2 regions of the Kocuria sp. BT304 genome follow, and region 2 is predicted to be linked to the other one. Evidence: riboswitches for the same ligand, from Rfam matches in the RefSeq annotation. Region 2 holds a riboswitch; the other holds the start of a gene.
What was found. A riboswitch is a leader RNA that binds a small molecule or an ion and turns the genes downstream of it on or off. The one in region 2 is predicted to bind thiamine pyrophosphate.
Positions count from the first base shown of each region.

Region 1 (5,628 bases), 730 kb from region 2:
CGCCCTGACCGCCCGCGGCCAGCACGTACTCGCTGCCCTCGCCGAGCAGGTCCGCGAGCACGTTGCCCTCGCGGTCCTTGACCACGGTGCCGTCCGGCACGGACAGCACGAGGTCCTGACCCTTGAAGCCGTGGCGCATGTCCCCCTTGCCGGGCTCCCCGTTGGGGGCCTTCTGGTGGGGCGCGTGGTGGAAGCCGAGCAGCGTGGTGGACTGCCCGTCCACGCGCAGGATCACGGAACCGCCGTCCCCGCCGTTGCCGCCGTCCGGCCCGCCCAGGGGCTTGAACTTCTCACGTTTGACGGACACGCAGCCGTGGCCGCCGTTGCCGCCCGTGGCGTGGACGATGACGCGATCAATAAAACTGGCCACGTGGCTCCTCGAGGTCGTGGTCGTCCGCGGCGCGGGCGGACCGGTGCTGTGCTCAAAAGACTAGAGGGTGAGCGCGTGACGCGCCCACCCTCCAGTGGTCGTCGCCACGTGGACGTGGCGGCGGGTGGACCCAGGGGTCCGAAGAATCTACTACTCGGCGGTCTGGATGTTGACCACGCGGCGGCCACGACGGGTGCCGAACTCGACGACACCGGCGGCCAGGGCGAACAGGGTGTCGTCCTTGCCGCGGCCCATGTTCAGGCCCGGGTGGAAGTGGGTCCCGCGCTGGCGGACGATGATCTCGCCGGCGTTGACGGACTGGCCGCCGAAGCGCTTGACACCCAGGTACTGGGCGTTGGAGTCACGGCCGTTGCGAGTGGAGCTCGCACCCTTCTTGTGTGCCATGGTGTGTGCCTACCTTCGTTGGAAATGTACGGGGGACCGGATCAGGCGTCGATGCCGGTGATCTTGACCGTGGTCAGCTCGGCGCGGAAACCCTGACGCTTCTTGTAGCCGGTCTTGTTCTTGTACTTCATGATCGAGATCTTGGGACCGCGCAGGTCCTCGATGATCTCGGCCGTGACCTTGACGTCGGCCAGGGTCTTGGAGTCGGAGGTGACCTTGTCCCCATCGACCAGCAGCAGCGCAGGAAGCTCTACGGTGCTGCCTGCCTCGCCGGCGACGCGGTCAAGGGTCACGAGGTCTCCTACGGAAACCTTCTCCTGGCGGCCGCCTGCGCGGACAATCGCGTACACCACTTGGGAACTCACTTCTCTCGACATCTATGGACTGCGTGTATTGGTCGGGTGCACTCCTGGAGGACTGCGAATGTCGAGACATCACGCCGCAGTGGTTCATGACCGACCGCATTCCGCGTGGCTATCGCATCAAAACAGGATGTTCACCCGAGTGTGCCGCTTTCCGTGCGCGTGGGAATGACTACGACGCACTCCGGTGTCCGGCACCGACAGCCCAGAGTACCTGATCCCCGGAAGTCACGCCACTCACGCGCCCTGCCCGCCGCGCTGCGCGGACTGGTCGAAGAACGCGAGTTCGAGCCGGCAGGCCCGCAGGTAGGCGCGTCGCATGGCCTCGCGGGTGGCGGGGTCCGCGCTCGACGCCGCCCGGTCCACGATCTCGCGCACGGCCTCCGTGGCGGCCTGGAAGGCGGGGTCCGCGTAGGTCTGCAGCCAGTCCGCGTACGGGTGCCCGTCCAGCCCCGCGGCCCGGGCCCGCGCCGAGAGCTCCGAGCCCACGTGGGCGTAGAGCCAGTAGCACGGCAGCACCGCAGCGGCCCCCACCGCGAAGCCGTCCTGTCCCGTGCGCGCGAGCAGGAAGTCCGCGTACGCGCTCGTGGTCTCCGAGGGCGGCAGCGGCTTCCGGTCCCCGAGCCGCGCGCGGTGCAGGGCGGACTCCCCCGTGACCACGGCGGCGGACGCGCTCGCGAACAGCTCACGGGAGTCCTCGTCCGGTGCGGAGGCGGCCAGCAGCGCCAGGGCCCGGGAGTAGAACTCGAGGTACTGCATGTCCTGGTCCAGGTAGAACTCGAACGCCTCCCGGTCCAGGGTGCCGTCCCCCAGGGCCACCACGAAGGGCAGCGCCGCGATCCGTTCCCGGACCGGAGCGCTCTCGTCCCACAGCTCGTCCGTGAACGGCCGCCCCTGCCCGGAGCCCAGCCCGGCGGCGTCCTCCGCGCACGCCCCGGCTAAGAAGGTGGGGTCCGTGACGAGGTCCTGGACGTGGTGGAAGTGGTGGACCGGGCCGTTGCCGTGGCCCACGTGCAGGGTGTCCGCCGCGCGCAGCGCCCCGCGCAGCCACTGGCGGGCGGTGTCGATGCCCTGCGCCCAGTCCCCCGTGCGGGCCACCACCGTGGCCACCGCGGAGGACAGCGAGCAGCCCGTGCCGTGCGTGTTGCGGGTGACCACGCGCGCTCCCGCGTACTGCGCGGCGGGTTCGGCCCGGCCGGGAACCACGAGGGCGTCCGGCGTGGTGTCCCCCGCGAGGTGCCCGCCCTTGACGAGCACGCGCGTGCCGAAGGTCTCCGCCACGGCACGGCCCTGCGCGAGGGCCTCGTCCCACGTGGTGGCCACGGGCCGTTCCGCGAGCACGGCCAGCTCGGGAAGGTTGGGGGTGATGAGGTCCGCGTGGTGCAGGATCCCGCGCAGGGCGTCCTCGGCGTCGGGCTCCAGCAGCCGGCCCCCGGCGGTGGCCACCATCACCGGGTCGATCACAACCACCGGGGCACGTCCGGCCGCCAGCCAGCGGCCCACGGTCTCGATGGTCTCCACCGAGCCGAGCATGCCCACCTTCACGGCGTCCAGCTCCACGTCCTGCGCCACGGCGTCCAGCTGCGCCTGGAGCACGGACACGGGCGGGGTGTGCACGTCCACCACGCCCCGGGTGTTCTGCGCGACCACCGCCGTGATCACGCTCAGCCCGTAGCCGCCCATCGCGGCGATCGACTTCAGGTCCGCGGCGTGGCCCGCGCCGCCGGTGGGATCCGTTCCGGCGATCGACAGGACGCGCGGGGCGGGGGCAGGAGACGTGGCGATCACGACATTCCCTTCGCTAGTTCGAGCTAGATCAGGTTCGACGGGTGTGTTCTCAGCCGCTGGGCGGCACCCCGTGTCCGTGCCCGATCATGCCACAGGAGCGCCCGGATTCCTCCGAGCGCTCCTGTGGCCGGGCCGTGCACGACGCCACACGGTGGCGGTCGTCGCGCGGGTCTCAGTCCGCCTTGGGGGTCATGGTGATGTCCTGGGCCTTCACGCCCACCCCCACGATGGTCGGCTGCCCGTCCGAGGGCGCCGTGCGCACCGCGGTGGCCTCGGCGGTGAAACGGCTCGCGGCCCCCGCCGACGCCTCGTACTCGCGCGTCTCCACGCTCGCGGTGCCCGGTGCGGCGGCGGGTGCCACCGCACGGCGTGAACCACGACGCCGCCTGGCCGGGGTGCTCGGGGCGGCCTGCCCCGCGGCACCCGGTGCGTTCTGACCGGCCGCGCTGGGCGCGGTCCCGGCACCACCGGAGCGGCTGCTGCCGGACTGGTCGCGCCCGGACTGGTCTCGTCCGGTCTTGTCGTCCTCGGACCGACCGCTCCCGGACTGGCGGTTGCCCGCCCCGCCGTTCCTGGACCGGCCGCCTCCGGACTGGTCCCGCTGGGTGTCGCTGTCCTGCCCCGCCCCTGACTTTCCGCCCTGGGAGTCCGAGGAGCGGTCGGCGTCCTCGGCGGAGCCGCGCGCGCCCGTGGCGGCGCCGGGGGCCGTGGCCACCCGGCGGCCGCGGCGCTGACGGCCCGCACCACCCGAACGGGACCCGGATCCGGAACGGTCGCCGCCGGAGGTCTCCTCGCCCGAAGTGTCCTCACCGGAGAACGCCGCGGAGAGCGAGTCAAGGGTTAGGGACTCCTGTGCCGTGCCACGGTCCTGGTGGCCCTGCGGGAGCTCGACGACCTCGCCGCCGATGGTCAGCTGCGAGGCGGCGCCGCCGTCCTGGCCCTGGGTGTGGTCCTCGCGGGAGGTCTCCTGCGACGAACCGCCATCCTCACCCTGCTGGGTGCGGCCACGGCTGCGCTTGCCCCGGCGCTTCTTGCGACGGCGTCCGCCCTCGGACTCGCCGTGGCTCTCGTCCCCGGGGCCTCCCGCCGCCTGGTGGTCTCGCGCGGAGTCCGCGGCACCGGACGCGCTGCCCGAGGACGCGGCCGCGTCCCGGGAACCGTGCTGGGCGGCGTCGTCCTCGTGCGAGGAGGCCGCGGCGATGGTGGCGAACGCGGTGCGCGCGGCCTCGTCCCGGGCCTGCTGCTCGTCCGGGCTCTTGGAGCGCGCGGGCGAGGGCTGCTTTTCCTGCGGCTGGTGCTGCTGCTTCTGGCGCGAGCGCTTGCGGTCGTTGCGGTTGCCGCGGTGGTCCGGGGCGGACGCGGTGGAGCGGCCCTTGAGCGGGTGGTCGTGGACCAGCACGCCGCGCCCGGCGCACTCCTCGCACGGCTCGGAGAACACCTCCAGCAGCCCCGTGCCCATGCGCTTGCGCGTCATCTGCACGAGACCCAGGGAGGTCACCTCCGCCACCTGGTGCTTGGTGCGGTCGCGGCCCAGGCACTCCACGAGCCGGCGCAGCACGAGGTCCCGGTTGGACTCCAGGACCATGTCGATGAAGTCCACCACGATGATCCCGCCGATGTCCCGCAGCCGCAGCTGGCGCACGATCTCCTCGGCGGCCTCGAGGTTGTTCTTGGTGACGGTCTCCTCGAGGTTGCCGCCGGAACCGGTGAACTTGCCCGTGTTGACGTCCACCACGGTCATGGCCTCGGTGCGGTCGATCACGAGCGAGCCGCCGGAGGGCAGGAACACCTTGCGCTCCAGCGCCTTCTGGATCTGCTCCTCCACGCGCATGTGCTCGAAGAGGTCCTCGTCCTCGGTCCAGCGCTGCAGCCGGTCCAGCAGGTCCGGGGCCACGTAGGTCACGTAGGCCTCGATGTTGTCCCACGCCTGCTCGCCCTGGACCACCATGGCGGTGAAGTCCTCGTTGAACACGTCCCGGACGGTCTTGATGGTGAGGTCCGGCTCGGCGTAGAGCAGCTCCGGGGCGAGGGTCTTGGTGGAGCCGGCCTTCTCCTGGATCTGCTCCCACTGCGAGCGCAGCCGGTTGATGTCGTTGGTCAGCTCGGTCTCGGACGCCCCCTCGGCGGCGGTGCGCACGATCACGCCCGCGCCCTCGGGCAGCCGGTCCTTGAGGATCTTCTTGAGCCGCTGGCGCTCGACGTCCGGGAGCTTGCGGGAGATCCCGGTCATGGAGCCGCCGGGCACGTACACGAGGTAGCGCCCGGGCAGGGAGACCTGGCTGGTGAGCCGGGCGCCCTTGTGGCCCACGGGGTCCTTGGTGACCTGCACGAGCACGGTGTCCCCGGACTTCAGGGCGTTCTCGATCTTGCGGGGCTTGTGCCCCATCTCGGCGGCGTCCCAGTCCACCTCGCCGGCGTAGAGCACGGCGTTGCGCCCGCGGCCGATGTCCACGAACGCGGCCTCCATGGACGGCAGCACGTTCTGCACCTTGCCCACGTACACGTTGCCGATCAGTGAGTCCTGCGTGGTGTGGGAGACGAAGTGCTCCGCGAGGATGCCGTCCTCGAGCACGCCGATCTGGATCCGGTCCTCTTTCTGGCGGACCAGCATGGTGCGCTCCACGGACTCGCGGCGCGCCAGGAACTCGGCCTCGGTGATCACGTGGCGGCGGCGGCCGAACTGGCGGGACTCGCGGCGGCGCT
Region 1 covers NZ_CP030039.1:1,357,453-1,363,080, reverse strand. The annotation lists gene obgE (GTPase ObgE) at 1-370, opposite strand, end outside; gene rpmA (50S ribosomal protein L27) at 521-775, opposite strand; gene rplU (50S ribosomal protein L21) at 817-1,128, opposite strand; gene DNL27_RS06130 (bifunctional hydroxymethylpyrimidine kinase/phosphomethylpyrimidine kinase) at 1,375-2,925, opposite strand; TPP riboswitch at 2,913-3,006, opposite strand; gene DNL27_RS06125 (Rne/Rng family ribonuclease) at 3,098-5,628, opposite strand, start outside.
Region 1: another riboswitch for thiamine pyrophosphate. It lies ahead of DNL27_RS06130 (bifunctional hydroxymethylpyrimidine kinase/phosphomethylpyrimidine kinase); the one in region 2 lies ahead of thiO (glycine oxidase ThiO).

Region 2 (5,628 bases):
CCGTGCCGAACACCCACGGCGCCCACGCGGCCACCACCCAGAAGAACCGGCCCGTGCGCGCCACGGCGGGCACGAGCGGCCGGGACGGGCGCGGGCCGCTCGCGGGCGGCTGGGTCTCGGGCACGCGCCACACCAGCACCGCAGCGCAACCCGCGAGCAGCACGTGCAGCAGGAACGGCGTGACCTGCGGTGCGGGCAGGAACTGGGCGAGCAGTCCGGCGGCGAGCGGGCCCCCGCCGAATCCCGCGGAGAGCACCACGGTGGCGCGTCGGGGTCCGGAGCCGGGGCGGTCCGTGCTGAGCTGCTTGACCCACGCGGAGCCCGAGGCCATGGCCATGCCCACCCCGAAGCCCATGACCCAGCGGCCCGCGTACAGCAGCCAGTCCGAGGTGTGGGACGCCGCGGCGAGCACCAGGGAGGCCGCGATCACCACGGCGAGCGCCGGGCGCATCACGGCGCGCCGCCCCCGGTGGTCGGACACCGGCCCGAACACGAGCAGCGCGGGCACCAGCCCGGCGGCGTAGATCCCCAGCATCCCGGTCACGAAGGACTCGCTGAGCCCGTCCTGCGAGCGGTAGACCTCGAGCATGGGGGCGAACAGGTTGGCCCCGAACCCCACGGTGAACATGGCCGCGCCCACCCGCCACCACGTGCGCGGGGCGGCGGCCGTCACGGCGGGATTCTCCATATGGGCGAGCGTACCGGTGCCCGCCCCGGTGATTTCGCATTCCCCGGAGCCTGACGCTATGCTGAAGCAGTTGTTCGCGGGTCCGCCCGTGCAACTTCCGGGATGTGGCGCAGCTTGGTAGCGCGCGTCGTTCGGGACGACGAGGTCGCAGGTTCAAATCCTGTCATCCCGACCGAAATCCCCTTGCTCCTCCGCAACCGGAGCAAGGGGATTTTTTTCATGCCCGCCCCGGGCGTCGGGGCTCCGTGGTGGAATCGTGGCATGACCTCCGCACCCCGCTCCCGCCCGTTCGCCCAGGTGGACGTCTTCTCCGCCGAGCCCTGCCGGGGCAACCCCGTGGCCGTGGTCCTGGACGGCACGGGCCTCTCGGAAGAGCAGATGGCACGGTTCGCCGCCTGGACCAACCTCTCCGAGACCACGTTCGTGCTGCCGCCCACCGACCCCGCGGCCGACTACCGGCTGCGCATCTTCACCCCGGACCGCGAACTGCCCTTCGCCGGGCACCCCACCCTGGGTTCGGCCCGCGCGTGGCTCGCGGCGGGCCACGCCCCGCGCGCCCCCGGCACGGTGGTCCAGGAGTGCGCGGCGGGTCTCGTCCGCATCCACGTCCCGTCCCCGGACGACGACGCCGCCGCGCTGCGTTTCGAGGCCCCACCCATCCTCCGCTCGGGCGGGCTGGACCCCGGGGACCTGCGGGCGGTCACCGTGGCGCTCGGGCTGGCCGAGGGGCAGGTGCGCGACCACCAGTGGGTGGACAACGGCCCCGGGTGGGCCGCGCTGCTGCTCGCCTCCGCCGAGGACGTTCTGGGCGTCGAGCCCGACTACGCCGCGCTCGGGGACCGGAAGGTGGGCGTGGTGGGCCCGGCGCCGGACGGGGCCGGGCACCGCTTCGAGGTGCGGGCCTTCGTGCCCGGGGCCCGCGGCTACGAGGACCCCGTGACGGGCAGCCTCAACGCGGCCCTCGCGCAGTGGCTGATCCGCACCGGGCGTGCACCCGGCGAGTACACGGCACGGCAGGGCACCCGCGTGGGCCGGCACGGACTCGTGCACGTGATCTCGGACCGGCAGGGCGCCGTGCTGGTGGGCGGCGAGTGCGCGGTGCGCATCACCGGGAGCGTGGAGCTGTGAGCGCACGGCTGCACGTGGTCTTCGACGGCCGGTGCGGTTTCTGCACCCGCGCCGTGGGCTGGGTGCGGCGCCTGGACCGGCACGGGCGGGTCGAGCTGCACGCGTGGCAGCAGCCGGACGTGCCGGAACGGTTTGGCCTGACCCCGCAGGAGTGCGACGCCTCGGTGTGGGCGGTGCCCCAGGCCGGGGAGAGCACCGTGATCGCCGCGCAGCGCCCCCGCGGGGGCGGAGCCTCGGGCAGTGCCTGCGACGGTCCGCAGCCTGGAGCTGCGCCGCCGGACGCTCCGGAGTCCGGATCCGGTGACCTCGGGTCGGGGCGCGGAGGCCCGCAGGCCACGAGGAGGCACGCGGTGAGCGGCGCCCGAGCAGTCGCGGCGATCCTCGACACCGCCCTGGGCACACGCTGCTTCGGCGCGTTCCACGGCCTGCCACTGGTGGGCCGCACCCAGGAGGCCGTCTACCGCTGGGTGGCCACCCACCGGGGCCGCTTCCCGGGGGTCACCCCGTGGTGCGAGGAGCACCCAGGGCAGTGCGCCGGGGATGCCTGACCTCCGGTTCTGCCCCGCCTCGCGCACAGCCCCCGCACCAGCTTCCCCGCCGGAGACGCCGGGAGGGACCACCCCGGACGACAACGCGTTGCGTCGCCGCCCGGGTCAGGCGGGCAGCGCGCTGCGCAGCTCCCGCGCGGCGGCGGTGACGTCCCGCGCCTCGGTGACGGCGCGGACCACCACGATGCGCGTGGCACCGGTGCCGAGCACGGCGGGCAGCCGGGCGGCGTCGACACCCCCGATGGCGAAGAACGGGGTGGTGCCCGCGTGCTCGGCGGCGTAGCGGGGCAGCTCGAGCCCCACGGCCGCGCGGCCGGGCTTGGTGGGGGTCTCCCAGACCGGCCCGGTGCAGAAGTAGTCGAGCCCGGGGTCCGCGAGCGCGGCGTCCACCTGCGCGGGCGAGTGGCACGAGCGGCCCAGCACCACGTCCGGGCCCAGCACAGTGCGTGTCTGCCGCGTGGTGAGATCTCCCTGGCCCACGTGGAACACGTCCGCGCCGGTCAGCAGGGCCACGTCCGCGCGGTCATTGACGGCGAAGAGTTTGCCGTGCTCACGGGCGACCTCCGCGAGCACCTGGATGGCCTCGATCTCCGCGGCCGCCTCGAGCGTCTTGTCCCGCAGCTGGATGATGTCCACCCCGCCCTCGTACGCGGTGTGCAGGAAATCCCGCAGGTCACCGCGCTCCCGCCGAGCGGTCACGCACACGTAGAGCCGCGCGTCCCGCAGCTGTCGGCGTCGTCGTCGTCCCTGGTCCTCGCTCCGTTCCATGCCGCCATGGTGGCACGAACAGCGCACCGGGGGTGCAGCGCCCGCTCAGCCGGCCGCGAATCCCCCGGGGAAGCGACCGGCAAGGAGGACTAGACTGGCGGCGTCGTCCGGTTGCCGACGCCGCACCGCGCGACGAGGTCCACGGGAGCCCGCACACGTCACCGACCACCGCATCCGGCTGAGAGGGCGTGAGACGCCGACCGGTCACCTGATGCGGATCATGCCGCCGGAGGAAGGATGAGGATGTCCGAGAACGCACCCGTGCACGTCGTCGTGGCCGGGGCGGGTCTGATCGGGCTCGCCACCGCGGTCGAGCTGCGACGCCGCGGCGCCGCCGTCACGGTCGTGGACCCCCAGCCCGCGTGGGGCGCCACCCGAGCCGCTGCGGGCATGCTCGCACCGGTCGCGGAGACCCAGTACGGCCAAGAGCGGCTGTACCCCCTCATGCGCGCCTCTGCGGAGGAGTACCCCCGGTTCGTGGAGCGCATCGGCGCGGCCACCGGGCTGCCCACGGGCTACCGCACGGAGGAGACCCTGGTGGTCGCCGCCGACGCCGCGGACGCCCATTCCCTCTCTGACCTCGCCTCCCACCAGATCGCCTCCGGCATGGACGTCGAGGAGATCTCCACGGGCGAGGCCCGCGCCATGGAGCCCGCGCTCGCCCCCCGCCTCGCGGGCGCCGTGCGCATCGTCTCCGACCGCCAGGTGGACCCCCGCATGCTGGCCGCGGCCATGGTCGAGGCCCTCAACGCCCCGCACACCGAGACGCTCGCCGGGGTGCCCGACGCCGGGCCCGCCCTGTGGCGCACCCGCCGCGTGGACTCCGTGCAGGTCCCCCGCAGGGGCCCCCGCCGCGCCGAGGGCGTACTGCTGGACGACGGCGAGCGCCTGCCCGCGGACGCCGTGGTGGTGGCCTCGGGGCTCACCGCCAACACCGTGGGCGGACTGCCCGAGGACCTCGAGCTGCGCCTGCGTCCCGTGTTCGGGGACATCCTGCGGCTGCGCGTTCCCGACGCCGCCCTGGCCCCCGGTGAGGACCACCTGCTCACCCGTACCGTGCGCGCCCAGGTGATGGGGCGGCCCGTCTACATGGTCCCCCGCGTGGACCGCACCCTGGTGGTGGGTGCCACCAGCCGTGAGGACGGCCGCGAGTCCGTGCTGGCCGGCGGGGTGCACCAGCTGCTGCGGGACGCCCGAGCCGTGGTCCCCGCGATCGACGACTGCGACGTCCTGGAGATGATGGCCCGCGCACGGCCGGGCACCCCGGACGACCTCCCCTACCTCGGCGCCACCTCCGTGCCCGGACTCGTGATCAGCACCGGGCACTTCCGCCACGGCATCCTGCTCACCCCGGTGGCCTCGCGGCTGGCCGCGGAACTCGTCACCGGGGTCCTGGACCCGGCGGTGGACCACGCGCAGGACGCGCAGTTCCTGGCAGCAACCGACCCGGGCCGGCACAGCCCCCGCAACGACGACCCGCACGACACCCCTGACTTCTCGGGAGGACTCGCATGAGCACCCCTGCACCGCACACGCCCGGCCCCGCCACCCCGGCCGCTTCTCCGCTGACACCCGCCGTCACCTCCGCCCCGCAGCCCCAGACCGCGGTGGTCTCGCAGCACGATGACGCCGCCGCGGGCACCGCGAGCATCAACGGCGCTCCCGTGCCCGTGCGCGAGGGGTTCACCCTCACCGACGCCGTGGCGGATCTGACCGGGCGGGAGATCACCCCCCGGGGCACCGCCACGGACGGGCATCCCCTGGGCATCGCGGTGGCCGTGGACGACACCGTGGTCCCCCGCTCCCTGTGGGCCGCCACCGCCGTGGCACCGGGGCAGTCCGTGGAGATCGTCACCGCGGTGCAGGGAGGCTGAGCATGACGGATGCACACCGGACCGGCACCCCGAACACCGATCCCGTGACCGGAGGCCCCGCCACGCCGGAGAACCCCGCCACCGCCGCCGGTTGCCGTGCCCGCGGCTCCGGTGACACCCGCAGAGCCCGGACAGCGGGTGACCCCTCGCTGCCCGCCCTGAGCGTGGCCGGGGTGGAGCTGTCCTCACGGCTCATCATGGGCACCGGCGGTCTCACGGACCTCGCGATGCTCGAACGCGCCCTGCTGGCCTCCGGCACGGACCTGACCACGGTGGCGCTGCGCCGCTTCTCCCCGGGGGTACCCTCCGCGGACCGCCCCACCGGGCAGGGCCCGCACGGAACCGGACCGGCGAGCGGTGCCGGCGGAGCGGCGTCGTCGTCGGGGGCCCCGCAGGACAGCCTGTACGGGATCCTGCGCCGCCACGGGATCCGGGTGCTGCCCAACACCGCCGGGTGCTACACCGCCCGGGACGCGCTGCTGACCGCGGAGCTCGGGCGCGAGGCCCTGGAGACGGACTGGGTGAAGCTGGAGGTCATCTCGGACGAGGACACCCTGCTGCCGGACGGCGTGGAGCTGCTGGACGCCACCGAGAAGCTCGTGCGACGCGGCTTCACGGTCTT
Region 2 covers NZ_CP030039.1:626,225-631,852, reverse strand. The annotation lists gene DNL27_RS02880 (MFS transporter) at 1-688, opposite strand, end outside; tRNA gene DNL27_RS02875 (tRNA-Pro) at 787-860, shown strand; gene DNL27_RS02870 (PhzF family phenazine biosynthesis protein) at 950-1,816, shown strand; gene DNL27_RS12360 (thiol-disulfide oxidoreductase DCC family protein) at 1,813-2,364, shown strand; gene thiE (thiamine phosphate synthase) at 2,470-3,132, opposite strand; TPP riboswitch at 3,264-3,384, shown strand; gene thiO (glycine oxidase ThiO) at 3,376-4,647, shown strand; gene thiS (sulfur carrier protein ThiS) at 4,644-5,006, shown strand; partial or broken gene DNL27_RS02840 (thiazole synthase) at 5,009-5,628, shown strand, end outside.